One region of the Agrobacterium sp. 22-226-1 genome, then DNA from elsewhere that is predicted to be linked to it. Evidence: riboswitches for the same ligand, from Rfam matches in the RefSeq annotation. Region 1 holds a riboswitch; the other holds the start of a gene.
What was found. Region 1 has a riboswitch for cobalamin ahead of ACQZ5K_RS05420 (ABC transporter substrate-binding protein). Riboswitches for the same ligand answer to the same signal wherever they lie in the genome.
Positions count from the first base shown of each region.

Region 2: another riboswitch for cobalamin. It lies ahead of bluB (5,6-dimethylbenzimidazole synthase); the one in region 1 lies ahead of ACQZ5K_RS05420 (ABC transporter substrate-binding protein).

Region 1 covers NZ_JBNWCP010000002.1:544,299-559,321, forward strand. Annotated here, with positions in the region: gene ACQZ5K_RS05400 (class I SAM-dependent methyltransferase) at 1-306, shown strand, start outside; gene ACQZ5K_RS05405 (pseudoazurin) at 424-903, opposite strand; gene ACQZ5K_RS05410 (ABC transporter ATP-binding protein) at 900-1,700, opposite strand; gene ACQZ5K_RS05415 (FecCD family ABC transporter permease) at 1,697-2,725, opposite strand; gene ACQZ5K_RS05420 (ABC transporter substrate-binding protein) at 2,722-3,753, opposite strand; cobalamin riboswitch at 3,912-4,146, opposite strand; gene ACQZ5K_RS05425 (GNAT family N-acetyltransferase) at 4,186-5,061, opposite strand; gene argE (acetylornithine deacetylase) at 5,265-6,389, shown strand; gene ACQZ5K_RS05435 (2-hydroxyacid dehydrogenase) at 6,413-7,336, shown strand; gene ACQZ5K_RS05440 (cupin domain-containing protein) at 7,363-7,719, shown strand; gene ACQZ5K_RS05445 (GNAT family N-acetyltransferase) at 7,716-8,171, shown strand; gene ACQZ5K_RS05450 (hydantoinase/oxoprolinase family protein) at 8,300-10,342, shown strand; gene ACQZ5K_RS05455 (hydantoinase B/oxoprolinase family protein) at 10,346-12,313, shown strand; gene ACQZ5K_RS05460 (aldehyde dehydrogenase family protein) at 12,455-13,918, shown strand; gene ACQZ5K_RS05465 (tartrate dehydrogenase) at 13,932-14,975, shown strand; gene ACQZ5K_RS05470 (NAD-dependent succinate-semialdehyde dehydrogenase) at 14,991-15,023, shown strand, end outside.
Region 2 covers NZ_JBNWCP010000003.1:378,472-393,494, reverse strand. Annotated here, with positions in the region: gene sthA (Si-specific NAD(P)(+) transhydrogenase) at 1-33, opposite strand, end outside; gene ACQZ5K_RS07665 (DUF1003 domain-containing protein) at 791-1,324, opposite strand; gene ACQZ5K_RS07660 (LTA synthase family protein) at 1,442-3,382, opposite strand; gene ACQZ5K_RS07655 (NAD+ synthase) at 3,606-5,285, shown strand; gene ACQZ5K_RS07650 (IS110 family RNA-guided transposase) at 5,395-6,324, opposite strand; gene ACQZ5K_RS07645 (glyoxalase superfamily protein) at 6,669-7,046, opposite strand; gene ACQZ5K_RS07640 (TolB family protein) at 7,239-8,069, shown strand; cobalamin riboswitch at 8,134-8,316, shown strand; gene bluB (5,6-dimethylbenzimidazole synthase) at 8,394-9,110, shown strand; gene ACQZ5K_RS07630 (DUF2865 domain-containing protein) at 9,305-10,408, opposite strand; gene ACQZ5K_RS07625 (NADP-dependent malic enzyme) at 10,545-12,860, opposite strand; gene ACQZ5K_RS07620 (UDP-2,3-diacylglucosamine diphosphatase) at 13,089-13,928, shown strand; gene dgcA (N-acetyl-D-Glu racemase DgcA) at 14,348-15,023, opposite strand, start outside.

The DNA of each region.
Region 1 (15,023 bases):
GCGGCCGGTCTCGAAAGCATCGGCCTCGTCAAACCGGACCAGCCGCACAAGCCGGCGGACCCGGAAAACACCTTCAACAGCATTCTTTCCCGCGTTTATTTTTCGAAGGGCGCAAGGGCTGGCGATGTCGCGGCGCTGTTGCGTGCGACCGGCTTCGAACCTGTCGCAATCGATCAGGAGCTTCAGGCCATTCACCGTGCCCAGGCGAAAAACTTCAGCCTGCTGAAAGGCATTCTGCGCGGGCTGCAGCATCGTTATGCCGTGTGTGCGGTGAAGCCGGGGAACTACTCCGTAACCCCGGACTAGATCCGGGGTCCAGTGCGATCAAGTCCTTGATCGCAAAAGACTCTTCCCACGGCGCAGACGCGCCGCGGCTGGATGCCGGATCAAGTCCGGCATGACGGATGAGAGCTCGGTGCAGCTTCATTTTTCCGCCTGCTCGAAGAGGTCCTCGAACCTTGGCTTTGCCCGGCCGGGCACGTCCACCGTCCGGTAGCTCTGCGGCAGGGTGGCCTCTCCGACCTTGATCAGCATGACCATGCCCATGCCGTAATGCGGCGAGCATTTGATGCCGTAAAAGCCCGGCTTTTCAAAGCCGGTCTCGAATTCGTCATTGATCCGGCTTTTGAAACCTTCGGCACCTTCCGGGATCATGCCATCGATGGTCGCGGCATTGTGGCTCTTGTGGGTAGGCACGAAGCGCACGCGGTCGCCGGGCGCTATTTCGAGAAAATCGGGCTCGAATACCATCGGGCCCTTTTCGCCCCGGTTCAGCATTTTCACCTCGAAGGTCTCGGCTGAAGCCTGAAGCGGAAAGCCCGTGAACGCCACGGCAATGACGGCAGCGGCCCAAAACATGCTGGTCCTTGCAGCGGCGTTTGCGAGCGTCGTCAATGTCATCATCGTGCCAGTACTTTCCTTGGATGCTCGGCCCGCCCATGGGCCGGCAGAAAACGAATATGGGAAAAGCCGCCCTCATCCGTGGTGACGACGCATTCCACCCCGAAGACAGCGGCTATTCTCGCCGGCGTCAGAACCTCCCGCGGCGGACCGACCGCGATCATCTCGCCCCGATGCATGATGGCGACGCGATCGCAGAACATGGCGGCGTGATTGAGATCGTGCAGCGCCGCCACAACGGTCAGGCCCTGCCGGCGCACCAGATCGAGCAGGCCGATCTGGTGACCTATGTCGAGGTGATTGGTCGGTTCGTCCAGAAGCAGGATATGCGGCTCCTGGGTCAATGCGCGGGCGATATGCAGGCGCTGGCGTTCGCCGCCGGAAAGATGGTGCCAGTTGCGCTCCGCCTTGTCGGCCATGTCGACATTGGCAAGTGCTGCATCAACAATGGCGTCGTCCTGCTGCGACCAGGCGGAAAGCGGCCCGAGATAGGGTGTGCGCCCAAGCTCCACCGCCTGTCGTGCGGTGATGCGTTCGGTGGTTTCGGCCTGCTGCTCCACGAAAGCGAGCCGGCGGGCAAGGTCTCGCCGTCCCAATGAGGCAAGCGGCTCATCCCCGAGCGTAACGTGCCCCCGCCGTGGTTTGCGAATGCCTGCCAGCATGGAAAGCAGCGTGCTTTTGCCGGAACCGTTCGGTCCGATGACGCCGAGAAACTCACCGGAACCGACATCGAGCGAGACGCCGCGCACAATGTCGATATTGCCGGCGTGGAAATGCAGGTCGTGGGCGGATAATTTCATGAACGCCCCCTCTTCTGCCCGAGGATGAAGGCAAAGGCGGGCGCGCCGACGAGCGCGGTGATGACGCCGATGGGCAGCACCTGCCCGGGAATGACAATGCGCGAGAGAATATCCGCGACGATCATGAAAACCGCGCCGGTCAGCGCCGTTACCGGCAGCAATATGCCATGGCGAACCCCGACGAAGATACGCGCGGCATGCGGAATGACGAGGCCCACGAAGCCGATGGAGCCGACCAGAGACACCATCGCAGCCGTCATGATCGCCGAAACGGAGATCAGCACGGCATAGACCCAGCGCACCGGAATGCCGAGCGAGGCAGCCGCCTGACCGCCAAAGGCGAAGGCATCGAGCGCCCGGGCATACCAGAGACACACCGCAAGTCCAGCAAGGCTGACCGGAAGCGCCAGCCAGACATCCGGCCAGCGCACCCCCGAGAGGTTGCCCAGCAGCCAGAACATGATGCCGCGCGCCTGTTCCGCATTGGCGGATTTGGTGACGATGAAAGAGGTCATGGCGTTGAACAGCTGCGACCCGGCCACCCCCGCCAGAATGATGGCGCTGTTGCCGTGTCCCGCCCGCACCGCCAGAAGACTGACCAGCGAAAACGCGACGAAAGCACCAATAAGCGCCCCGGCCGGCATCGTCAGGAACCCCGCTCCGAAGCCAAGCAGCGCGACAGCGACGGCACCGGTGGAGGCGCCGGCGGAAATGCCGAGAATATAAGGATCGGCAAGCGGATTGCGCAAAAGCGATTGCAGCACCGCCCCGGCGAGCGCCAAAGAAGCGCCGCAACAGGCGGCGACGACGGCGCGGCTGAGACGGTAACTCCAGACAATGCCCTCATCCAGCGGTTCCAGCGGATAGGCCGCATGGAAGACGCGGTTGGCGATTGTTTTCGCCACGACGTCGAAAGGAATGGCGGTCTCGCCGATGGCCGCCCCGGCCATCAGCGCGACGAGCAGCAGGGCGAGCGCGGCAAAAGCCAGCCCTGCCCTGCCAAGATGGATGGAAAGGCCGTTCACTTGGCGAGGCCGGCAGCCGAAATCGCCTCGGCCAGCGTTTCGATGCCTTCAATGGTGCGAATGGTCGGGTTCATCGCCTGCGCGTCCATCTCGAACACATGTCCTTCCTTGACGGCGGGCATGATACTGGCCACGGGATCGGTGGCGAGGAACTTCAATTTAACGGCCACATCGTCAGCCGGGAAACGGCGGCGATCCATCTTGCCGGCGACGATGATTGACGGATTTGCCTTGGCGATGGTTTCCCAGCCGACCGTCGGCCATTCTTCATCGCTTTCAATGACGTTCTTTAAGCCCAGCGCGGACATGATGTAGCCGGGAGCGCCATTGCGGCCGGCCACATAGGGATCGATATCCAGCTCGGCGCTGGAGAACCAGAAGACAGCCGAAAGCTTGCCGTTGGCGGAGGCGATCTTGGCGCGGGCGGCTTCCTCACGCTTCTTCAGGTCGGCAACGACCTCTTCACCGCGATCCTGCACGTTGAAGATTTTGGCAAGATCGCGGATTTCCTGGTAGATCAGATCCATGGTGAAGACGGTGTTGCGCACGCCGTCGCCGCCGCCGGAATTGTCCTTGCCCATGCAATCGGCGGGCGAGGTATAAACGGGAACGCCAAGCTCGGCGAACTGCGCCGGTGTTCCGACAACGCCTTCCGGGCCGATCTGCCACTGGAACTGCGTCGTCACGAGGTCCGGCTTCTTGCCGATGACCGCCTCGAAGCTCGGATCATTGTCAGCCAGCCGCTCGACCCTGGCATTGGCCTCCTCGTAGCCCTTCAGAACCGGACCGATCCACAGTGCCGTGCCAACCACTTTGTCGGCGAGGCCAAGAAGATAAAGAACCTCTGTCGTGCTCTGGCCGACGGACACGGTGCGGGCGGGCGCCTGCTTGAAGGTGATCTCCTGACCGCAGCTGTTGATCGTCAGGGGATAGGTGGTTTCGGCAGCATTGGCGCCGGCGACAGGCAAAACTGCAAGCGCAGCGGCCAGAAAGCCGGCATGGACCGGCAGGCGTCTAGAATGAAACATGTGTTCTCCAGTCGAAAGTAAATCTTATTCCAGAGCAGCAGGCGTCAGAACGCGCAGCAACAGCGGGACGTCTTGTACGGAGAACGGCAATAGGACGCAAACGAAATGTTATGAAATAACATTACAATCTCCTCCTCCGGGCTTCCCCGCCCGTAACGATGGTTTATATTTCGACGGCAGGTCTCCTGGCTCACGGATTTGCGTCACTCATCTGCCTTCCCGCATTCCGGAGAATACAGTGGCATGACGCCTTGAAGCGTCACTGGGATGAACGACAATCCGCTTACAGTTGCGGGGGCAGCCACGGCATTGGGCGAAAAAGATCGCCCGCACCATGTTCCCTATTAATCCCTTCGCCTTTCGGCTGCAGGAACCGTCGCTTTCTCACATAAGGGGCAAGAGGCGGGGCGTCAATTGTGATAGTGCCGCACCTCAGCACAAAGACGGGCCTGCCAGGGCGAAAATCTTTGCGGAACCGGAGCCTGCCGGTTGCGGCGCGCCTTTCGACATGGTGGTGAGCGTTTCGATCACCACCAGCCCGGATTGCGCCAGGAACTCGGTCAGAAGACCGCTATCCCGCACGGCATCGAGACGGACAAGCTGATCGTCGAGATCGGAAAAATGTCGCCTCACCAACGCAATCGCATCCGCCTCGTCACCGGCGACGACCGGGCCGACAATATGGCCCCGGCCCGCTGCACGCCGCAATGCAAAGGCGGCAAGACGATCGGCCTCGAACAGGCCGTAACCCGCATTTTCCCGGAGAAGGCGTTGCAGGACGCCCCGGCGCGAAACACCGAAAGCAGCCCGATCCAGATCCGCCACGGCGGACAAATGATCCTCGGACAGCGGCTCGATTCTCTGTTTTCTTCCAAGCGTCGGCATCTCGGCAGGGCAGCGCGCCTTGCCGCGTAGGAGATGTACTTTTTCCGTATCTCCGGCAAAACCCAGCCGTGCGAAAAGCCGTCGCGAGGCTTCCGTGGCGTTCAACCGCAGGGCGTCAGGGTAACCCGCAATGAGTTGGCCCACCAGCCATGGTGCAACGCCCTGCCCCTGCAAACGGGGGGAAACGATGACCATGCCAACCGTCGCGAAAGCCTCATCATAGGGAAACAGCATTGCCGTTGCGACAACGCGATCGATTTCGTCAAGCGCGGCAAGGCCGACGCCGCACTGCCGCAGGAAACGCCATTCGTTCGCGTGATATCGCCATCCGACAGCCATGGACAAAGCATGCAGATGATCGGCCTCCACATCGGCGATATCCACTGTCCGCAACTCGAAACTATCGACTTTGAGCAGCTCCATGACAAACGGCTCTCATTCCCTCCGGCGCGGAACCTTGATCCCGGCAGCCCAGCTCACGACATCCGAAGATAACCAGCCTCGTCAGCAGGAATTTTCCGAAAGCGCTGGAAGGACACAACAATCTACTGAAATCACCCGTATTTCAGCAGATAAACGCCGCAGGCCGCTCTAAGCTTTTCGGCGTTGAAGCGACGGAGACAGCCATGAACGCAATCGACATTCTGGAGCGTCTTGTCGGCTTCCCGTCGGTGGTCGGAACCGCCAATGGCGACATCGCCGGATGGATCGCCGATTATCTGGAAAGCCACGGCGCGAAAGTATCGCTGCTTGCCGGCCCGGAGGGCGACCGCGCCAATCTCTTTGCCAGCTTCGGCCCGACCGATGCCAGCGGATACATCCTGTCCGGCCATATGGATGTGGTGCCTGCCGGTGAGCCGGAATGGTCCTCCGATCCCTTTACGCTGAGAACCGAAGGCGAGCGTCTCTACGGACGCGGAACCACCGACATGAAAGGGTTTCTGGCCGCGGTTCTCGCCGCAGCACCGGCATTTTCACGCATGGCGCTGAAGCGGCCCGTTCATATCGCCTTTTCCTATGACGAGGAGGCGGGCTGCCGCGGCGTTCCGCATCTCATTGCCCGATTGCCGGAACTATGCGCAAAACCGGCGGGCGCGATCATCGGCGAACCGAGCAATCTGCGCGCCGTGCGCGCCCACAAGGGCAAGGCCGCCGCACGCATCACCATTCGCGGCCGCTCCGGCCATTCCTCGCGGCCAGATCAGGGCGTGAACGCCATTCATCTGATGACCGGCATCATGGCAAAGGCGGTCGAGACAGCACAGGCTCTCACCCAGGGGCCTTTCGAAGCGACATTCGAGCCGCCCTATTCTTCCCTGCAGATCGGCAGGGTGAAAGGCGGACAGGCGATCAATATCATCCCCAATCTCTGTGCCATCGAACTGGAGGCGCGGGCGATTGCTGGTGTATCGCCGGTCGCCCTGCTCCAGCCGGTGCGCGACCGTGTCGAAGCGCTCGCCGCCGAGGGCATCGACATAGAATGGACGCCGATGAGCGATTATCCGGCGCTGTCCCTTGCCGCCGATGCACCCCTCGTGAAGCTTCTGGAAGAGTTGACCGGCGCGCCCTGCATCGCCGCCGTCAGCTATGGCACGGAGGCCGGGCTTTTTCAGGCGGCCGGCATCGACGCCATCATCTGCGGCCCGGGCGATATCGGCCGCGCCCACAAGCCGGACGAATTCATAACGGCCGGCGAACTTTCGGCCTGCCAGTCAATGCTGGAAACACTGGCGAACCGCTGCACGGTTTAAACCTTCGGAACCACGGATTTCAGATGACTTTCTTCTTCAATTCCGACGCGAAGCGCGGCGAGATTTTCCGGCAGGCCTTGGCCCGCGAGCTGCCGGAACTACCTTTTTCGATGGATGCCGAAAGCGTCGATCCGGATGCGGTTCGGTACCTCATTACCTGGACCGTGCCTGATGATATCGGCCGCTACCGCAATCTCGAAATCCTGTTTTCCATCGGTGCGGGCGTCGATCAGTTCCACATCGACACCGTCCCTGGGCATGTAAAAGTCGTGCGCATGGTGGATGAAGGCATCATCCGCATGATGCAGGAATATGTGAGCCTCGGCGTGCTTTCGCTGCACCGCAACCTGCCGGTCTATTTGAAGCAGCAGCGCCAGCAACTCTGGAAGGCCCTGCCGCAGCGTCAGGCGGAAGAGTGCCGGGTGGGCGTTCTCGGCCTCGGCATGCTGGGCGTTGCGGCGCTGGAACGGCTGAAACCCTTCGGTTTTCCGCTTTCCGGCTGGAGCCGTTCACCGCGCGAGATCGATGGTGTGACCTGCCATCATGGCGAAGCCGGATTATCCACGACGCTTTCGACCAGCGATATTCTCGTTTGCCTGCTGCCGCTGACCGACGAAACGACGGGACTTCTGAATGGCGAACGTCTGGCGCTGCTTCCAGAAGGCGCTGGCCTCGTCCATGCCGGGCGTGGCAAACAGCTCGACCATGACGCCCTCATCGACGCGCTGGGCAGCGGCAGGCTTTCGGGCGCGGTGATTGACGTCACCGATCCGGAACCGCTTCCGGAAGACCATCCCTTCTGGACGCATCCGAAAATTCTCCTGACGCCGCACATCGCCAGCGTCACCCAGCCGCATTCGGCAGCACGCACCGTTGTCGAGAACATCAAACGATACCAGTCCGGCCTCGAGCCGCTCGGCCTCGTCGATCGCAATCGCGGATATTGATCATCCCGTTCCAGGAAAGGACACCCATGCCGCTTCTCAAGACCATCGACACGCACCCCGCCTTCGAACCGAAAGCCTCCAAGGCCCTGCCGGAACGCCTCATCTCCGGCGATCCGTCCTTCAAGACCTGGCCGCTGGACGAAGCCCGCAACGGCACCGTCCACACCGGCATATGGGAAGCGACGCCGGGCGAAAGCCGTTCGATCAAGGGAGAAACCTTCGAATTCTGCCATATTCTCGAAGGCGTCATCGAAATCACGCCGGAAGGCGGCGCACCGCTGCGTTATACGGCAGGCGACAGTTTCGTCATGAAGCCGGGCTTCGTCGGCGTGTGGAAAACCATTGAAACCGTCCGCAAGATCTATGTTACGGTGAACGGATGAACTGGGAACCGGCCATTTTCGAAATCACCCGCGACGGCTATGTGCTGAGCACCGATCCGGCACGGGTGGATTTCGATCTGGTCCATGGTTTTCTCGCCCGCGATTCCTACTGGGCGCAAGGAATGACCGCCGACCGGCTGAAGCGAGCGCTTTCGCATTCGCTGCCGGTCGGCGTCTACGCCCCCGACGGCTCCATGGCCGCCTTCGCCCGTCTGGTGACGGATTATGCCGTTTTCGGCTATCTGCGCGATGTCTTCACGGTGGAGGATCATCGCGGTCGCGGCCTTGCGTCCTGGATCGCCACCGAGATACGCAAACACCCGGAGCTTTCGACGGTATCGAGCTGGATGCTGGCGACCCGCGACGCCCATGGCGTTTACGAAAAGGCCGGTTATCGCGCAGCACCTCATCCCGAATATTACATGACGGTGCCGAAACCCGGCGAAGGTTGAATAACGCTCCCCAAGCGCCACCCCGGCCATCCTCATAACCTGGGGCTATGACCCTTACCCCATAAATGCTTGGCCCTTTTCCGGTCCCGATGACAGCATCGTCCGCACTGGAAAAGGAGACGGAAGAGATGGGATATCGCATTGGCGTCGATGTTGGCGGGTCGTTCACGGATTTTGCCGTGTTCGACGATGGGACCGGCTCGCTTTCCACCCTGAAGGTGTTTTCCCGCCCCGATGCGCCCGGAGAAGAAATCCTTCTCGCGCTGGACACGCTGAAAAAGCGCGACGGCATCGAAGCGAAGGACGTTTCCTATTTCACCCATGGCACCACCGTCGGCGTCAACACCGTCATCCAGCGCAACGGCCAGAACGTCGCGCTGTTCACCACCGAAAACTTCGAGGACGTGCTGGGCGTTGCACGCCTGAAAATTCCGCAGATCCACAATCTCTATTCCGTGCGGCCGGAGCCGCTCATCCCGCGCGAACGGGTTTTCGGCATAGCCGAGCGCATGCTGGCGACCGGCGAGGTAAAGCTCGCCCCGAACGAAGAGAATGTGGCGCAGGCCGTCGCCGGCGCCCTTGCAGCCGGTTGCGACGGTATCGTGCTCGCCTTCCTGCATTCCTACCGCAATCCCGAAAACGAACTTGCCGTGAAGGCGATGATCGAACGCATCGCGCCGCAATTGCCGGTGGTCTCCTCTGCCGAGACATGGCCGATCATCCGCGAATATGAGCGCACCGTCACCGCCGTCATCAGCGGTTATGTCCAGCCGCGCGTCGCACATTACCTCGACCGTTTCGAAACGGTGCTGCGCAGGCAAGGCATTGCCTGCCCGCTGCTCATCACCAAGACCAATGGCGGCGTCATGGGCATCGGTCAGGCGCGGCGGGAATGTGTGCAGATGATCCTGTCGGGCACCGCTTCCGGCGTCATCGGCGCGGGTTATCTGGCGAAGGCCAGCGGCTTTGACCGGGTGATGAGCCTCGACATCGGCGGCACCAGCGCCGATGTGGCCGTTATCCTTGATGGCGAGGCCCAATATGGGGTCGGCGAGCTGATCGGCGATTTCCAGATTCATGTCCCTTCCGTTTCCGTCAGCTCTGTTGGCCAGGGCGGCGGCTCGGTCGCATGGGTGGATAGCCTCGGCCTGTTGCAGGTGGGGCCGGAAAGTGCCGGTTCGACGCCGGGGCCAGCCTGTTACGGACGCGGCGGCGACCGCCCGACGATCACGGATGCCATGGCAGCCGCCAATCTCATCGGCCATATGCCGCTTGGTTATGGCGCGGTGACCGTCGATCACGCCGCATCGCGCGCCGCGCTCTCGCCCCTTGCCGAAAAGCTCGGCCTTTCCGTCGAGGCGCTCGCCGGCAACATCGTCGATATCGCCGTCTCCGGCATGTATGCGGAGGTGAACGCCCTGACCTCCCGTTTCGCCATCGACCCGCGCGAATTTCACCTCTTCGCTTTCGGCGGCGCCGGCGCGATGCTCGCCTGCTTCCTCGCCCGCGAACTGGACATGAAGGGTGTGGTGGTGCCGCCCACCCCGGGCGTCGTTTCCGCGCTCGGCGGCCTGATTGCCGATCTGAAGAACGATTTCATCCGCACCACCTATTGCGATGTGAACGACAGGGAGGCCTCCGATCTCGCCCCCCTTCTCGCCGAAATGCAGGAAACCGGCCGCAACTGGCTGAAGGAACAGGGTTTTAACGGCGATTGCGAGATGCGGCTTTCCGCCGACATGCGCTATCGCGGCCAATCCTACGAAATCGAAACCACACTCCAGCCGGAATGGCTGGGCAGCGGCGACGCCGGCGCGATCAACAGGGCATTTCACGAAGAACATGCCCGCCTCTACGGTCATTCCGATGAGCGGGCGGCCGTGCAGATGGTCAATCTCAGGCTCGTCGTCTCCGGGAAAACACCGAAGCCGCCGCTTCGCCAGACAGGCGTGGCCACGGGCCCCGCAAAGCCGCGCTTTCACACGAAAGGCTGGTTTGGCGGCATGGAACACGACATGGCGATCTATCACCGTGACGATCTGGCGAGCGGTCACGATTTCGACGGCCCCGCCATCGTTCTTCAGGACGATACCACCACCGTCGTGCCGCCCGGCTTTACGGTCCATGTGGACCGTTTCGGCAATCTCGTCATTACCAAGCGGGAGTTTTGACCCATGACCATCGATCGCCGCAATCTCAAGGTGCTCGCCAATTTCTGCTCGGCCGCCGCCGATGCCATGGCCTTTACGCTGATGCGCACCGCCCATTCCGCCTTCGTCAAGGAAACCGAGGATTTTTCCTGTCAGGTGGTGACGCGCGAAGGGCTGGCCTTCGCCAATCCCCGGCAATTCGGCGCGCCCTGGTATAGCGGCATCGACTACGCGCCGCTGCTTTCCATGTTCGATGAGTATGACGAAGGCGATATCTGCATCACCAACGATCCCTATAGCGGTTTCGTCGCCACTCACTCTCCGGACATCCACATCTGGAAACCGGTCTTCCATGAGGGCAAAATCGCCTGTTTCGTGGTCGGGCACATCCACAATACCGATGTCGGCGGCGCGGTTCCCGCCTCGCTGTCTCGCTCGCTTTCCGAAATCGAGCAGGAAGGCCTGCGCATCCCGCCGGTCAAGCTCGTTCGCAAAGGCAGGCTCGATCCCTTCATCATCGACATGATGAAGGCCAATGTCCGCATGCCGGAACAGAATATCGGCGACCTCCACGCCCAGATCGCCTCCGTCAATATCGGCGAACGCAAGATGCAGGAGATCGTCGCCCGTTTCGGCTTCGACGATTTTCTGGACGGTGTGCGCCAGATTTTCGACTATGCGGAAGAGCAGACCCGGCAAATCCTCACCCGGGTGCCCGATGGCGACTATTTCTTTGCCGATTATGCTGATGAGGATTCCGTTGGCGGCCGGCCATGCCGCGTGGCGCTGACGCTGAAAATCCGCGGCGGCGAAGCCATCCTCGATTATACCGGCAGCGACCCACAGCTCGGCTCGTCGCTGAACATGCCGACCGGCGGCCAAGAGCGGCATTCGCTCGTCATGGTGGGCCTGACCTATGTGCTTTATACGCTCGATAACAGCCTGCTCCTGAATGCCGGCACCCTGCGCCCGGCGCGGGCCGTGCTGCCGGAAGGCACGATCGTCAATTGCCAGCGCCCGGCCGCCGTCGGCATGCGTTCGCTGACCTGCGCCATGACCCAGATCGTCACCATCGGCGCTTTTGCAAAGGCCCTGCCGGAGCTTATCCCCGCCGCCTCACCCGGCGGAAACGCCATCATGAACATCAAGACCAGCGACAGGAACGGCCGCCCGGTCATGGCCTCCATCGGCCCGGTTGGCGGCGGCGGCGGCGGCACGCCCTTCTGCGACGGCAGCGACGGCGCGGGCGGCGCCACCGGTTTTCTGCGCAACACGCCGATTGAAATCAGCGAAGCGGAAGTACCGATCCTCTTCCGCCGTTATGGGCTGCAACGCGACACTGGCGGGGCGGGCCGTTTTCGCGGCGGGCTTTCCGCTGTCATGGAGTTTGAAATATCCTCGCCGGAAACTGTGGTCACGGCCCGCAACCGCAACCGTTCGGTGATGGCGAGCTGGGGTGTCAACGGCGCAGGCCCGGGGCTGATTTCCCGCTTCCTCCGCAATCCCGATACCGAGGGCGAAATCTCGCTCGGCAATACCGATATCGTCCATTGCGGCCCGGGCGATGTCATTCGTGTCATAGGACCGGGAGCCGGCGGTTACGGCGACCCCTTCACCCGCCCGCCGCAGGCCGTGCTGCGCGATGTACGGCGTGGTGCGGTCTCGGCAGAAAATGCTGCAAGGCACTATGGGGTGGCGCTCAACGGTGATGATATCGACGAAGAGGCGACGGCTGCCCTGCGCGCCGCGCCGCGCCGGAAGACGGACGATATCATCAGCTACGGACCAGAACGGCTCGCCTTCGAGGCGGTCTGGACCCGGGAACGTTATGATCTTCTGACGCAATTCCTGCAAAAATCGCCCGTGGGATGGCGCTTTTTCCTGAAACACCGGGTGTTTGAAGCGGTGGAAAACGAGGGCGATGATCCCCGCCCCCTTAGCGAGCGGATGGCCGGGATTTTCGACCGGATAAGCGCCCGCTACGGCGTTTGACCTGCGGCATATACCGGCCGCCGAAGATTGCGCTGTCTGCCGGTGGCAAAACAGGATTTTCATTCACCGCCCGCGCCGCAGTCGGTCGATGCTGCTTGCCATCAGGGATTAGCGTTGGGGCATATCCAAAGAGGATTCCACATGACGCTCAGCTTCGATCCAGACAGCTTATCCCTGCCGATCGGCCACTTCATCGGCGACCGGCTGGTTCCGGCGGCAAACGGCATCGACATGCGCCGCCCTTCGGACGGCATCGAATATGCCGGTTGTCCCAAGGCGGATGCGGCGCTGGTCGATGAGGCTGTGCAGACTGCCAAGGCCGCGTTGAAGAGCAGCAACTGGGGCGGCGTGCGCCCGCGCGAGCGCACAAAGGTCTTGCAGCGCTGGGCCGACCTGATCGAACAGGAAGCCGAGACGCTGGCGAAAATCGAGGCGCTCTCCTCGACGCGACCGGTGGGCCAACTAATCGCCGGCGATATCGCCGTCACGGCCGAACAAATCCGTTTCTTTGCCGAATTCGCGGACAAGGAAGGCGGCGATCTGGTGCCGACAGACGATGCAAGCCTCGGCATGATCATGACCGAACCCTATGGCGTCGTCGGCGCCATCACGCCGTGGAATTTCCCCGTCTCCATGGCCGGCTGGAAGCTCGGCCCGGCGCTCGCCGCAGGCAATGCCGTGGTGCTGAAACCTTCTGAAATGACGCCCTTCTCCAGCATCTTCATGGCGCAGCTGGCGATAAAGGCCGGATTGCCGGCAGGTCTCATCAACATCGTGCTGGGCGACGGGCCCGTGACCGGCAATGCCATCACCGGACACCCCGATATCTCCAAGGTCAGCTTCACCGGCTCCACGGCCGCGGGTTCGGCCATCATGGCAAATATCGCCCGCACCGGCATCAAGCCCATGACGCTGGAACTCGGCGGCAAGAGCCCGCAACTCGTCTTCGCCGATGCAGATATCGAGAAGGCGGCAGCGGCCATCGCCGGCAATATCCTCTCCAATGCCGGGCAGGCCTGTGTGGCCGGCTCGCGCATCATCGTCGAAGAAAGTGCGGCGGATGCCCTTTCCACCGCCATCATCGCCCGCATGAAGGCGGTGAAGCCCGGTCCGACCTGGGACGAGACGACGCAATATTCGCCGATCATCTCCGAGGTGCAGCGCAAGCGCATCGACGGCATCGTGCAGGCGGCGGTCGCCCATGGCGGTGAATGCCTGACCGGCGGTGCAGTGATGGATGGCCCCGGCTATTTCTATCAGCCGACGCTGATCGCCAATGTCGACCAGACCTCTCCTGCCGTCACCGAGGAAATCTTCGGGCCGGTGCTGACGCTGCAGACCTTCCGCACGGAAGAAGAGGCTCTGGCGCTTTCCGAGCATCCGACCTACGGTCTGGCGGCGGGTCTTTTCAGCCGTGACGTCTCGCGCGTCATGCGCCTGTCCCGCGCCATTCAGGCGGGCACGATCTGGGTCAACCGTTATGGCCGCTCGCGCGACCACATATTGCCGACCGGCGGTTACAAACGCTCCGGCATCGGCAAGGATCTCGGACGCGAGGCCTATCTCGCCAACCGCAAGAGCAAAAGCGTCCTTATCGGACTGTAACAGGGGTAATGTCTTGAAAACGCATCGCATCGCACTCATTCCCGGAGACGGCATCGGCAAAAGCGTGACGAACGCCGCATGGCAGGTGCTCAACGCCGCTGCTGAAAGCTCCGGTTTTGCGCTTGAAGGAACGGAATTCCCCTGGTCCTGCGCCTTCTACAAGGAAACCGGCGCGATGATGCCCAAGGACGGCATCGAAACACTGCGCGGCTTCGACGCCATTCTCCTCGGTGCAGTCGGCTGGCCGGCGGAAGTGCCGGACTCTGTCTCGCTGCACGGCCTGCTGCTGCCGATCCGCAAGGCTTTCGTGCAATATGCCAATATCCGCCCGCACCGGCTTCTGCCCGGTGTGCAGGGGCCTTTGAAGGCCGATGGCTTCGACATTCTCTGCATCCGGGAGAACACTGAGGGCGAATATTCCGGCGCCGGTGGCCGCGTGCATCAGGGCACCGACGACGAAGTTGCCGTCGAAACCTCGATCTTCACCCGCAAAGGTGTGGAGCGCATTCTGCGTTTCGGCTTCGAACAGGCGCAGAAGCGTCGCGGCAAGCTTGCCTCAATCACCAAGTCCAATGCCCAGAAATATTCGATGGTGTTCTGGGACGAGGTGACCCACAAGCTCGCTGCCGAATATCCCGATGTCGAGGTTTCCAGCTATCACATCGACGCCATGGCGGCCCGCATGGTCATGGCCCCGGAAAGCCTCGATGTCGTCGTCGCCTCCAACCTCTTCGGCGATATTCTGACCGATCTCGGCGCAGCCATTCAGGGCGGCCTCGGCTTTGCCGCTTCCGCCAATATCAATCCTGACCGCAGCGCGCCGTCCATGTTCGAGCCGGTGCACGGTTCGGCTCCGGATATCGCCCATCTCGGTATCGCCAACCCCATCGCCGCCATCTGGTCCGGCGCGATGATGCTCGAGCATCTCGGCGAAAAAGACGCGGCCGTGCGTATCATGACGGCGCTGGAAACGGCGACCGGCCGGGGCATCGGCACTGTGCCGGGCAAGGACAAGACAGACGCCATCACTGCCGCGGTTCTTGCGGCGCTCGACTGATTTCGGAGAATTATGATGCAGGGTTTGAAGGACAAGGAACTCTTTCGC
Region 2 (15,023 bases), on a different contig from region 1:
GCTGCCGACAACAATCAGATCGAACTGGTGCATGAAAAACCCCGGAACAGAATGCATTGCGATGACCGGATGTCGCATCCGGTATGGCGTCGCCGCGAAATGGTCGTGATGCCATTTTGACGATGGGGAGTGATTCCCCTTCAGCCTTGCCCGCAAGAGTGCAATGCAACAAACGCCTGCGTCAATCTGTAGCGTAAGAATCTGACGGATTCGTAACTGGGGGTGAGGTTTCAGGAGGTTGTGCGATTCATGGAGGGCGGAGGTGCGTGGAGCTTACCCCCCTCTGCCCTGCCGGGCATCTCCCCCTCAAGGGGGAGATCGGCAGGAGGTGCTACCACTACTCCATTCGCAAATGTTGAGATGGGCGAGACCCAACCACGAGGCGATCTCCCCCCTTGAGGGGGAGATGCCCGGCAGGGCAGAGGGGGGGTAAGCCACACGCACCTCGGTCGACTTTTCCAAAAAAAACGCCCAAAAACCCAACAGCTTCATCCCGCCCGGCGTTGCCGGTCGGGGATACTCAGCGTCCGTCCGGCGATTGCCCGGCTGCGCTTCGGTTGAGGTTGGTGTGGGTCGGATGCGTTGCGCAGCCGGGTCTTTCGCCATGCCGTATTTCGCAAGCGGCGGTGCACCGCCTTTTGCGAAATGGTCCTTTCCACGAACGTTGCCAGCGTTCCACCACCAGGACCGTCCCTCGGTTTCCGCCACGTCTGGCGTCCACCCGGCGGGACTGCGTTCAATCTAACAGCGCGTCGCGGGGTGGGGAAAAGCGGGGATGAATTTTCCGGCGTCAGTCTTCCTTGCGGGTGACATGGCGGTGAAGGGCTGCAAGGTCCTGCCGGAGCGCGGCCAGTTCGGCCAGCACCTTCACATCGATCTTTTCATGCAGGGAAAGAACCTCAAGCTCGGCCTTCAGGTTCACCTCGTAGTCCTTGGCGGCCTCGAAACGGTCGCGCGCGGCCTGGCGGTTCTGCGACATCATGATGATCGGCGCCTGAATGGCCGCCAGCATGGAAAGCAGCAGGTTGAGGAAGATGAAGGGGTAGGGATCGAAGGCGCCGGTCGTCAGGATGATGGTGTTGATGATAGCCCAGAAGATCAGGAAAAAGCAGAAACCGAGGATGAAACCCCAGGAGCCGCCGACCCTGGCGATATTATCGGCCAACCTGTCGCCGAGACTGGCGCCAGCGGAAAATTCCGCATTGGTGTCGCTCGAAACCAGCTTCTTCTGGTGCGACAGTTCCAGAATGCGCCGCTCCACTTCGCCGATTTCGCGAGAGGAACGCTTGAAATGCGAAACGATATAGTCGGAGATATCTGACACGGTGTGTCTCCGGTTCTGATGGGGCGATGCGGATGTTATCTCGAGATAAACCCGCATGGCGGTGGAATTCAAACGATTTCCACCGCCATGCGGTTCAGGCGTCCCCGCCGAAAAACATCAGACCGATGGCGTGCCCTCGTGCAGCCAGTTGAAACCGGGGAAGAAGCGCTCGCGGCCATATTGCTGGCCGAACATCATGTCGAATTGCAGCAGGCGGTAATCGCGCACCACGTCGGGAACGGCATTGGGCGCGATCGACCAGTCGGGCAGGGCCTTGCCGTCGGTCGTCACCAGCATATGCCGGTCGATGACGGAAAAGGCCTGCTGCACTTCGCCCAGCGTGCCGGTGTAGAATGGATCGGAGAAGCCCGCCGTTTTCAGCACGTGAAAGGGCAAAAGCGCCGGGCTGATTGTGCCGATATTCTTGCGCACGCCCTTCTTTGAGGACCAGACGACGAGCGGCGTCTCGTGTTCCTTCTTCATCACCTCCAGCGGCGCGCGGCGGCTGGCCACCATGCCCGGCATGTAGCCGCTTTCCACGAAGGTCTGGCCGAGCGGCGGCAGATGGTCGCCGAAAAGGACGACGATGGTTTCACGGTCGCGCTTCTTCGCCCAGCGCATCAGTTTCAGCAGCGCTTCGTCAGCTTCCGCCACCCCTTGGGAATAGGTGGCCAGCGCCTGCGAGGCCGAGGCGGAAAGATCGCCTTCGATGCCGATGGTGTTTTCGGCGTAACGGGTCGCCTCGTAGGGACCGTGTCCCTGAAGGGTGACGGCGAAGAGGAAGAGCGGGTTCTGCGCCTTTTCGGCCGTCGCCATGATCTCGTCCATCAGCGCATCGTCGGAGGCGAAGTTGCCGCGTTTTTCCATGGCTGGCAGCGTCTCTTCGGAACGAAATTCCTCGAAGCCGAAATTCGCGTAGACCTGCTTGCGGTTCCAGAACCATTCCTGGAACGGGTGCATGGCGATGGCGGAATAACCTTCGCCACGGAAGAAGCTGGCGAGCGAGGGCACCGGGCGACGGATATATTGCTGATAGGGAATGCTGCCATAGGGCAGGAAGGCGTTGGAAAAGCCGGTCAGCGCCTCGAATTCCACATTCGCCGTCATGCCGCCGAATTCCGGGGAAAATACATTGCCGGATTGTTTGGCGCGGATCGTCGGCATGGGATCGGCGGAGAGCTTCACATTTTTCAGCCGCGTCGGATCCCACAGCGATTCGCTCATCAGCATGATGACATCGGGGTAATCGTCCTTGTTGGCGGCGAAGGCGGCGGGCTCGGAGGTCAGGTCGGCAATGGTGTTTTCGCCGTAACCCTGCGGCGCCGAGACATTGGCCATCGGAATATTGAAGGCGAAGGCCATCAGGAAGCCGTTATGGCGGTAATTTTCCTGCTGGTCCCACATCATGGGAATGATGTTGAGGCGATCGCGCACCCAGGAATAATGTGAATAGTCCATAAGCGAGGCAAGGCCGGCAAGAAGCGGCAGCGCCAGCGCGAGACCAGCGGCGCGTTCGCGCCAGCTCAAGCCCGGTGAATGGCGGCGCGCCAGCAGCCAGAGGCCCGTAAGTGCTGCAATCGTGGCGCAGATGCCGAGGGCGACGAGGGCTGCCGTCATCGGCTGGGCCTTCAGCATGGTCGGCAGAAGCTCGAGGATCTGCCGGCCGAACAGCAGGTCCGAAGGATAAAGCGGATCGGAAAGATAGGTCTGTTTCTGCGCCGAAATCAGCCCCGTCAGCGCGCAGAGCGGCGCAAGCGCGATCAGCGACAGGTAACGCCTGCCAAGAAGGGCATCCAGCGCCACGAGAAGGGCGAGCACGGCGGCAATGGTGGTCATGCCGGGGCGGGCGGAGGAGGTGAGGAAAGCGCCGACATCCGTGAGCGAGCCGCGGGCGATCCACTCCAGCGCCACGACCAGCACGACGGACGCGACCGTCAGATTGGCAAGCGGATAGGCGATGCCCGAAAGCTTGGAAAGGCTCCTTGTCCATGCAGGCGAAAAGACGAAACCAGCCTTTTCGGAAGCCGTTGTTTTTGGCGCCGAATCTCTCAAACCCATACTCCGGTATTGCAGGCGGCACGGCCGATCCGGGGGAGGTGAATCGGGTGTCGCAAAAGTGTCATGTAACTGTCACATAAGCGCGATGAACGCGACATGAACTTTGAAGAGTCTGGCCGGTGCGGCGATAACCTTAGCGTGAACGCGCGCCTGCCATGCGTAACGGGCGTCGCCATGCAATTGCCGCGTTGCGGAGCGGCCACGGGCGCGGTATTGAAAAGCTATGAGCGACAGACACGATATCCAGAACCATCTCCGGATTGCCGTCGGGCAGTTCAATCCCACCGTTGGCGACGTGGCGGGCAATCTCGCCAAGGCGCGCGAGGCAAGGGCCGATGCGGCGACGCAGGGCGCCGATCTTCTGCTTCTGACCGAGCTGTTCATATCCGGCTATCCGCCGGAAGATCTGGTGCTGAAGCCGGCTTTCCTGAAAGCATGCCTGAAGGCCGTGGAAGAGCTGGCGGCGGAAACTGCCGATGGCGGGCCGGGCATCGTCATCGGTTTTCCGCGGCAGGGTGAGACGGGCCGGCATAATTCTGTGGCGCTTCTGGATGGCGGCAAGATCATCGCGCTGCGCGACAAGATCGACCTGCCGAATTACGGCGAATTCGACGAGAAGCGTGTTTTCGCCGAGGGCTCAATTTCCGGTCCCTATAATTTCCGTGGGGTCAGGATCGGTATTCCGATCTGTGAGGAAATCTGGAACGATATGGGTGTCTGCGAGACGCTGGCCGAAAGCGGGGCGGAAATCCTGCTGGTGCCGAACGGTTCGCCCTATTATCGCGGCAAGCTGGATGTGCGCCATCAGGTGGCGCTGCGGCAGGTTATCGAAAGCGGCCTGCCGCTCGTTTTCGCCAACCAGCTGGGCGGGCAGGACGAGCTGGTGTTCGACGGCGCGAGCTTCGGCTTCAATGCCGATAAGACGCTTGCCTTCCAGATGAGCCAGTTCGAGGCAACACTTGCCGTCACCGACTGGAAACGCACGGCAGACGGCTGGCATTGCGACAGCGGACCTTTCTCGAAGATTCCCGAAGGCGAGGAGGCGGACTATCGCGCCTGCATGCTGGGCTTCCGCGATTACGTCAACAAGAACGGCTTCAAGAGCGTGGTTCTCGGCCTTTCCGGCGGTATCGATTCGGCCATCTGTGCCGCCCTTGCCGTCGACGCGCTGGGCGAGGAGCGGGTGCGCTGCATCATGCTGCCTTACCGTTATACCTCGGAAGAATCGCTGAAGGATGCGGCCGATTGCGCGAAAGCGCTGGGCTGCCGTTACGACATCGTGCCGATTTCAGAGCCGGTGGAGGGTTTCCTCTCGGCGCTTTCCGATCTCTTCGAGGGCACGGAAGAGGGCATTACCGAGGAAAACCTGCAGAGCCGCACGCGCGGCACCATCTTGATGGCCGTCTCGAACAAGTTTGGCTCGATGGTGGTGACGACGGGCAACAAGTCGGAAATGTCAGTGGGTTATGCCACGCTCTACGGCGATATGAATGGCGGTTTCAACCCCATCAAGGACCTCTACAAGATGCAGGTCTATGCCATTTCCAGCTGGCGCAACGCCCATGTGCCGCCGGGCGCGCTCGGCCCTTCCGGCGAGGTGATCCCGGCCAATATCATCTCCAAGGCGCCCTCGGCCGAATTGCGCCCCAACCAGACCGACCAGGATTCGCTGCCGCCCTATCCGGTGCTGGACGATATTCTGGAATGCCTCGTCGAGAAGGAAATGTCGGTTGAGGAAATTCTGGCTCGCGGCCATGATGTGGCGACGGTGCACCGGGTGGAGCATCTGCTTTATCTCGCCGAATACAAGCGCCGGCAATCGGCGCCGGGCGTGAAGATCACCAAGAAGAACTTTGGGCGTGACCGGCGTTATCCGATCACCAACCGGTTCCGGGATCGGTGATTGAAGGAAGACGCTGATAGCGGATGTTTTGCCCGGCGTTGCCGCTCGTTTCTTCTCCCCGCCGGGGAGAAGGTGGCCCGAAGGGTCGGATGAGCGACTGTCTTTGATGTCAAGCGTTTTGCCATGGTTTGTTGTCTCTGATGATGGCGTTAAGCATTGTCAGAAGCTTTCGCATGGTTGCGACGGTAGCGAGGATTTTCGGCTTTCCGGCTTCCACGAGACGATCGCGAAAGGCCTTGAGGACTGGATTGTACCGTGCGGCCACCAGCGCTGCCATGAACAACACCGCCCGGACCTTGCCCCTTCCGCCACCGATGAAGCTTTTGCCCTTCCATTTGCCCGATTGCCGGGTCCAGGGAGCAAGGCCCGCCAGCGAGGCGATTTGACGCCGGTCGAGACTGCCCAGTTCCGGCATTTCGGCAAGCAATGTGCGTGCCGTTGCAGGCCCCACACCAGGCACGGAGGTCAGCAGCGCCTCGCGCACACGCCACAGGGGGGATTTGCGGATGTGATCGTCCATTTCCGCATCGATGCTGTCCACCTCCCGGCGCAGGGCGGCAAGCAGGCGCTGAATGCTTTTGCGGGTCGATTTCTCCAGCGCCATGCGTAACCGGTTCTCTTCGGCCACAATCATCTGCACGATCTGCCGCCTGCGGTCGACAAGCGCCGACAAAAGCTGGGTTTGCTGATCACGCAAAGGCCGGATCTGTGGCTTGGTGGCAGACACGAAAGCGGCAATCACCGCCGCATCGACCGCGTCGGTCTTGGCCCGGCGACCGATGGCATTGGCATAGGCACGCACCTGCGCCGGATTGACCACAATCACCGAAAATCCGGCAGACGAAAGCCGTGCCACGGCCAGCGTCTCGAAGCCGCCTGTAGCTTCCAGTGCGACGATATCGGCATGCACCTCTTTGAGACGCTGTACCAGATCGTCGATCCCGGCATGGCTGTTCTCGACGACGAACGCCGTGCCCGATGCTGCGAACGCCACATCCAGACGGGCCTTCGAAACGTCAATACCAACGATAATATCCATCTTATCCCATCCTTGCCTAAGCGGGCTTCGCACACGCAAGCGGCCCCGGCGACTGTTCGGGTTCGATGAAAAAGCGGATGGAGACCCTGGCTCATCCACGGGATCAATGTCCCCAGGGGGGATCGGTCTTCCATCCGCCACCGCACAAGCGACAATAGCACAGTGCGATGAAGGCAAGTTACAAGGGGGCAACGCTGCCATAACTCACTGCCCTTGCCCCCTCATCCCGCTGCCGCGGACTTCTCCCCGGCGGGGAGAAGAAACAAGTGGCATGCGCTCGGTCCACAACAAGCCTTCGTGTTTAAGCAAGCGGCGCGGAGAAAACCCCGCGCCGTTCGCTCATCTCAAATAACCTGCCCCACATCGATGCGGTTGCCATCCGGGTCTTCAAACACAAAGGCGCGCAGGCCGTAATCCTTGTCCTGCAGGCCCTTGATGATGCGCAAGCCCTGACTCTTGCAGAGCGCATGCAGCGCATCCACATCGCTCACCATCATATGCGCCACGTTGAAGGGTGCTGCCTTGTGGCTGGGCTGCAATGTCAGATGCAGTTCGGCGTTGCCCTGTTTGAGGATCATGAAGCCGACGGGGGTGCCGTTTTCGAAGGTCTTTTCGAAGCCCAGCACGCCAACGTAAAAATCGTGGGCCTTTTCGATGTTTTTGACAGGAAGCATTGCGGCGATCCGGCCGAAGCGGATGCCGTGATCGGCGATGGTATTCATCGCGGAACCTCGGATCTGGGAGAAACGGCAAGGGTCACGGACGGTGCCGGAGCGCTGGCGTTTTTTCCGGTTTGAATTTGCAGGACGGTGCCTGCCGCCCTAGGATCATAATCGAGGCGATGGCGGATGCAAACGGAATGTCTGTATTGCCGGGTGCTTTGAGCGAGAACACGGACACGCCCGGGAGGCAGAATGCGCAGCTCCATCGAAATCTTCAACATCCGCACCCGGCAGATGCGGGTGGTGTGGCAGACGCCCGATCTCTTCGAAGCGCCGAACTGGTCGCCGGATGGAAAATATCTGCTGCTGAACAGCGAAGGGCTGCTTTACCGCCTGTCTCTTGCCGGTGATATCGCGCCGGAGACGGTCGATACCGGCTTTGCCACGCTCTGCAACAACGATCACGGTATTTCGCCGGATGGATCGCTTTACGCCATTTCCGACAAGGTGGAATTTGGCAAGAGCGCCATCTACCTCATGCCCTCGGTGGGCGGCGCGCCACGGCTGATGACGAAAAATCTTCCCTCTTACTGGCATGGCTGGTCGCCGGATGGGAAGGGCTTTGCCTATTGCGGCATTCGCGATCAGGTCTTCGATATCTATTCGATGGATATAACAAGCGGCGTCGAGACGCGGCTGACCCACGGCGAGGGCCGCAATGACGGGCCGGATTATTCGTCAGACGGTGAGTGGATCTATTTCAATTCCAGCCGCACCGGGCGAATGCAGATCTGGCGCGTGCGGGTGGATGGCTCCGCCGTCGAGCGCATCACCGACAGCCCTTATGGCGACTGGTTTCCGCACCCGTCTCCCAAGGGAGGCAAGGTGGTGTTCGTTTCCTATGACGGAGACGTTTTCGACCATCCGCGCGATCTTGATGTGCGGGTGCGGCTGATGGACATGGATGGCGGCAATGCCGAGACGCTGTTCGAACTTTTCGGCGGGCAGGGAACGATGAACTCGCCCAACTGGTCACCGGATGGGGATGAGTTCGCTTATGTGAGGTATTTCCCGGTGGAATGATGGGGGTGAGGCGGGCCACATTGCCGCACCGCCGGCAGGATGCTTGCATTCGCAAACTTTTTTGCCCATAGCTTGCCTGTTAGGTGCCTGCCCATGCGGCGGGAGAATCGGGAATCCGGTGAAAGACCGGAACGTGCCCAGCGCTGTGAGGCGGACGTTCTTTTTTTAAAGCCACTGGAGCAATCCGGGAAGGCGAAAAGGGCGGATGAAGCCAAGTCAGAAGACCGGCCTGACGAAATAGACCGAACCGCGCGGACGGCGGCAGGTTGTTGTCGAGGCGGGGTGCGCATTTGCGCCCGGCCTTCGCATTGTTGGGGATAAACGATGCCAGCCGATTCGTCCGTGAGCAATCCGCCCGGCGCCATTTCGTTCGATCATGCGCTCTCGCCCGCCCGCCCGTTTTCCTGTGAGGAACGCGAGGCGATTTACCGTGCCATCGAGACCCGTCGCGACGTGCGCGACCAGTTTCTGCCGGACCCGCTGCCGGACGATCTGGTGGAGCGTCTTTTGAAGGCGGCCCATTCCGCGCCCTCGGTCGGTTTCATGCAGCCGTGGAATTTCACCCTCGTCACCGATGGCGCGATCCGTCAGGCGGCCTTCGTGGCCTTCAGCCGCGCCAATGAGGAGGCGGCGGCGATGTTTACGGGCGAGCAGCAGGCGCTTTATCGCAGTCTCAAGCTTGAAGGCATCCGCAAGGCGCCGCTCAGCATCTGCGTCACCTGCGATCCGACGCGTGGCGGCAAGGTGGTGCTGGGCCGCACCCATAATCCGCGCACGGATGTCTATTCCACAGTCTGCGCCATCCAGAATCTCTGGCTTGCGGCGCGCGCCGAAGGCATCGGCGTCGGCTGGGTGAGCATTTTCCACGACAGCGACATTCGCACCATTCTCGATATTCCCGACCATATCGAAATCGTTGCCTGGCTTTGCCTCGGGCGTGTCGATGCGCTCTATAACGAGCCGGAACTGGCGGTGAAGGGCTGGCGGCAGCGCGTGCCGCTGGAGGAACTGGTGTTTCGTAACCGTTGGGGCGGGGTGTAGAAGCGGAGACCTGTGAATAAGGCGGGACGTTGCCGCATATTTCTTCTCCCCGCCGGGGAGAAGGTGGCCCGAAGGGTCGGATGAGGGGGCAAGCTCTCCGAATATCGCTAACGCAGCCCCCTCATCCCGCTGCCGCGGACTTCTCCCACTCGGGGAGAAGAAACAAGCGGCGCCCGCTCGCTCCGCGATGTATGTCACTGCTGCGGCTGTATACCCTTCAGAGCCGGGTTCTTCAGGTCGATCCGGCCTGTCTGGTCGGGCAGGAATTTCGGACCTATGACGCGGACGCGGCTGTCGTTCGGGTCATAGTCGCGTTCGGGAACGGGCTGTTCCGGCGGCTTGGCGGCCTGTTGCTGTTCGGCGGGTTTCTCAGTCTTGTCACCTTGCGGTGATGGAATGGTGGTGATGCCGGAATAGGGTTTTTCGGGCTGCGGCCGGGCGGCCTCTTCCTGCTTTTGCATTTCCTTGTGATAGGCGGCCATGTTGCAGGCGCAGCCCGGCGCTTTTGCCGTGGCGTTCCTGTAGGCGAAGGCGGTTGGCAGGTCCCTGTAGGGTTTGCCTGTTTCCGCCGAAACCATATCGGCGGTTTCCTGATCCGTCATGGAGTGGAAATAAAGCTCCGTCTCGGTGCCCGGACACATTTTCTCGCACTGCTCCGCCTGGGCGCGGAAATCGAGCGGCGAGGCATTGGACGCGATGGGGAAAAACGAGCCGTCGCAGGTGCGCACGCAGAGTGTGCGAAGCCCGCCCTCGGCGGCGGCGTTGGGGTAGGGCGAAAGCCCCGCCTGTCCCGGCTCGTCGCCGTTCTGCCGAAAGGCGTCGGGATAACGCGTCACATCCGGAGGCGGCGGCAATTGCGTTTCCGTCTGCGGCAGGGTGTTGCAGCCATTGGCATCGAGGGCGGCGAGAATGCGCTGACGCCTGATGTCGCCGTCGTCGTTACGCGCGGCCGCCATGGCGTCGTCGCGGTCACGGATGATGGCGTCGCGCTCGCTTTCCGCTTCCGCCAGCGCATCGCCGATCTCGGCGCAGATACCGGCATTGGGATTGCCATAGACGATGACGCTGCCGGATGAGCAGCCATAGCCGCGCAGGTCATTCCTGATCTTGCGGATGACGATGTTTTGGCGGGCGAGCGCATTGGCGTAACGCCGCACCTCGGCCGTATTGCCGATGACGCGGGGCGGCTCGCGCAATTGCGCATAAAGCGTATCACAGACCTGATCCGCGAAGGCGGCGGCCGGAGCGAGGAAAACAAGGGGAAGCAGGAGGCCGATGATGCGGCTGCGGCGGGTCAATTGTTCGATCCGTTCGATGTCCCCGGCCAGTGGCAGGGGCGTTATACTTCACGACATCCGTGTTTCGGGAAGATAACATAAGCTGTTGCCGCAATGCGGCAACAGCCTGTTCAAAATTGCGTTAATGCGGCCTCTATCACACCGAAGGGTGCGATGCCTGCACCACGGCAAACGCCGCCATGTTGACCACGCCGCGCGAGGTGACGCTGGGCGACAGGATATGGGCGGGCAGGGCCGTGCCGAGCAGGATCGGGCCGACATGCAGGCCTTCCGTCAAGGTGCGGGTGACACCGAGGGTGATGTTGGCGGCATCGAGGTTCGGGAAAACCAGAAGGTTCGCTTCGCCGGTCAGCACGCTGTTCGGCATGGCGCGCTTGCGCAGCGCTTCCGAAAGGGCCGAGCCGCCCTGCATTTCGCCATCAACTTCCAGTTCCGGTGCGGCCTCCTGCACGATCTTCAGGGCGCGGCGCATCTTGCGGGCGCTTTCGGAATCGCGCGAGCCGAAATTGGAATGGCTGGCGAGGGCGATCTTCGGCGTGATGCCGAAGCGGCGGATTTCCTTGGCCGCGAGAATGGCCATTTCCGCCACTTCCTCGGAGGTCGGGTCGTAATTCACGAAAGTATCGGTGAGGAACAGCGCACCCTGCTGGGTGATGAGCAGGCTGAGGCCGGCGAAGGAACGCACGCCTTCCTGCTTGCCGATGATCTGGTTGACGTCGCGCAGATGGCGGTCGTAACGGCCTTCGAGGCCGCAGATCAGCGCATCCGCTTCGCCGCGCTTCACCGACAGCGCGCCGATGACGGTCGTGTTGGTGCGCACGATGGTGCGGGCTGCTTCCGGGTTGATGCCGACGCGGCCGACAAGGGCGAAATAGTCATCGACATAGTCGCGATAGCGCGGATCGTCTTCCGGATTGACCACGGCGAAATCCGCATGCGGGCGGATGCGCAGGCCGAAGCGCTTCAGGCGCGTTTCGATGATCTGCGGGCGGCCGATAAGGATCGGGATGCCGGTGCCTTCTTCCAGCAGCACCTGGGCGGCGCGCAGCACGCGCTCGTCTTCGCCTTCGGCAAAGATGATGCGCTTCTTTTCGGCGGCTTTCGCGGCGTTGAAGACCGGTTTCATGATGAAGCCGGAGCGCCAGACGAAACGGTTCAGCTGGTCGAGATAGGCTTCGAAATCGGTGATCGGCCGGGCGGCGACGCCGCTTGCGGCGGCGGCGCGGGCAACGGCTGGTGCAATGCGCAGGATGAGGCGCGGATCGAAGGGCGAGGGGATGAGGTAGTTCGGGCCGAAGACCGGCGTTTCGCCGCTATAGGCCTTTGCGGCCACTTCGGAGACTTCCTCACGCGCGAGTTCGGCGATGGCCTGCACGGCGGCCATCTTCATTTCCTCGTTGATCGTGGTTGCGCCGCAATCCAGCGCGCCGCGGAAGATATAGGGGAAGCAGAGAACGTTGTTGACCTGGTTCGGGAAATCCGAACGACCGGTGCAGATCATCGCATCCGGACGGGCCGCACGTGCAGCCTCCGGCATGATTTCGGGGTTGGGGTTGGCAAGCGCCAGGATCAGCGGGTTTTCCGCCATGCGCTCCAGCAGTTCCGGCTTCAGCACGCCGGCGGCGGAAAGGCCGAGGAAGACATCCGCACCGTCGATGGTTTCGGCCAGGACGCGCTTGTCGGTCTTCTGGGCGTAAACTTCCTTCCACTCGTCCATCAGCGTGTTGCGGCCGTCATAAACGAGGCCTTCAATGTCGTGGACCCAGATGTTTTCTTTCTTCGCGCCCATGGCGACGAGCAGGTTGAGGCAGGCAAGGGCTGCCGCGCCGGCGCCCGAGGCGACGATCTTGACGCTGGACAGAGACTTGCCGGCGAGTTCCAGCGCGTTGGTGACTGCAGCGGCGACGATGATCGCGGTGCCGTGCTGGTCATCGTGGAAGACCGGGATGTTCATCTTTTCGCGCAGCTGGCGTTCCACCTCGAAACATTCCGGCGCCTTGATGTCCTCAAGGTTGATGCCGCCGAAGGTGGGTTCCAGCGCTGCGATGGTGGAGACCATGTCGTTGATGCCGGGCGCATCGATTTCGATATCGAAAACGTCGATGCCGGCGAATTTCTTGAAGAGGACGGCCTTGCCTTCCATCACCGGCTTGGAAGCGAGCGGGCCGATATTGCCGAGGCCGAGCACCGCCGTGCCGTTGGAAATGACGGCGACGAGGTTGGCGCGGGCGGTATATTCCGCCGCCGTTTCCGGATTTTCATGGATGGCGAGGCAGGGGGCGGCGACGCCCGGCGAATAGGCCAGCGCCAGATCGCGCTGGTTGCCGAGCGGTTTGGTGGCCTGGATTTCCAGCTTGCCGGGACGCGGATAGCGGTGGAAAAAGAGCGCCTGTTCCTCGATGTCGGCCTTTGCCGTGTTGGCGGGCGTGTTGTTCTTATCGTGAGAGGTCATTCTTCCACCGTCATGTCTGGTTCAATTCCGGACCCCTGAATACAACAAACTTCCCCGTGGTACAGCCGTTATTTGACCGCACCTTATGCAAATGCGGCCATGGCTTATTCGCGTTTTCGTGAAGGCTTTCGTCATATTCCCTATAAAAACCGGCGTCTGTCATGTTGCTGAAACACGAGTCTGGTTCTGAGAGGTAAGAAAGCCGCAGGGACGCAACCGAACAGGGGGATGAAATCCGTGGCCGGTCAAATCGAAACCAGACAGTTCAGAACGCTTTTCATTTCGGATGTCCATCTTGGCTCCAAGGCGGCCAAGACGGATTATCTGCTCGACTTCCTGAAACATCACGAGGCCGAGACGATCATTCTCGTCGGCGACATCGTCGACGGCTGGCGCCTGCGCCGCAGCTGGTACTGGCCGCAGGGCTGCAACGACGTGGTGCAGAAGCTTCTTCGCAAGGCCCGCAAGGGAACGCGCATCGTCTATATTCCCGGCAATCACGATGAATTCCTGCGGGAATTTCCGGGCATGCATTTCGGCGGCATCGAAGTGGCCGAACGCATGATCCATGAGGCCGCCGACGGCAAGAAGTACCTCATCATCCATGGCGACGAGTTTGACGTGGTGGTGCGCAACGCCCGTCTGCTCGCCTATCTCGGCGACTGGGCCTATGACGCGGCGATTGCGCTCAACATCGCCATTGCCGCCGTGCGCCGCCGCATCGGCCTGCCTTACTGGTCGTTTTCGGCCTGGGCCAAGCTGCAGGTCAAGCACGCGGTCAACTTCATCGGCGAATTCCAGCGCGTGGTGGCTGACGAGGCACGGCGCAACAATGTCGATGGCGTCATCTGTGGACACATTCACCATGCTGTCATGGAAGACATGGACGGCATCCGCTACATCAATACCGGCGACTGGGTGGAAAGCTGCACGGCGATTGCCGAAAATGCCGATGGCAGCTTCGAGCTGATCACCTGGATGCAGACGAGCGACGTTACCGCCGAACAGGCATCGGACGAGATGGAGCCGGTGGATATTCCGGGGCTGATCGGGAAGCACGCGGCCTGAGTTGGGGCGTTTGACGGGCGCTGACGATAGGCTCGTATGGAATGCCGCATTCGATGAGTGGCAATAAATATCCGCACACCGTCATCCCGGCCTTGAGCCGGGATCCAGTGCGATCAAGTCTTTGATCGCGTAAGACTCCTCTCACCGCGCAGACGCGCGGTGGCTGGATGCCGGATCAGTCCGGCATGACGGAGGAGAGGTTCTGCTTCCCTGTGACTCTTTAGGCAAGGCACGCGGAAGATGCCGCCTTGGCGCACGGTGCCTGAGCGAGACTTCTGCAATTCCGGCGGGGCCGGATAACCACGCCTTCCTCATAGACGAGCCCTTCCGTCATTTAAGGCGAGCGGGTGCGTTTTTTCGCCTTCTCCCCGCCGGGGAGAGGAAACAAGGGGCGAGGTTGCGTGCATATTTGTTGGGGCTTAACCCCACAATTCCGGCCGTGCCGGATAAACCAGCGAACCCTCATAAACCAGCCCTGGCTCCCTGTCCTCGGCCAGCAGCAGCGGCCCGTCGAGATCGGCGAAGGCCGCGCCCTGTGCTGCCAGCACCGCAGGCGCCATGCCGAGCGAGGTGCCGAGCATGCAGCCGACCATGATGGTGAAGCCGAGCCTTTCGGCCTCGGCCTTCATGACGAGCGCTTCGGTCAGGCCGCCGGTCTTGTCGAGCTTGATGTTGATCGCCTCGTAACGGTCGCGGAGGCCGGCGAGGTCCTTGGTGGAATGCACGCTTTCATCGGCGCAGATCAGCACCGGATGGTCGATGCGGGCGAGGATGTCATCCTTGCCGGCGGGTAGCGGCTGCTCGATCAGCGATATCTTCAGCTCTGCCGCAAGCCGCAGATAATATTCGATATTATAATCGTTCCAGCCCTCATTGGCGTCGATGATGATGCGCGCTTCGGGTGCGGCGGCGCGCACGGCCCTTAGACGCGCTTCGTCATCCGCCGTGCCGGTCTTGATCTTCAGCAGCGGGCGGCCTGCGTTTTCCGCCGTTTTCGCGGCCATGGTCTCGGGGTCGGCAAGCGAGATGGTGTAGGCGGTGACGAGCGGCTTTGCCGCCTGTCCAAGGATGCGCTCGGCAACGGTTTTGCCGCTG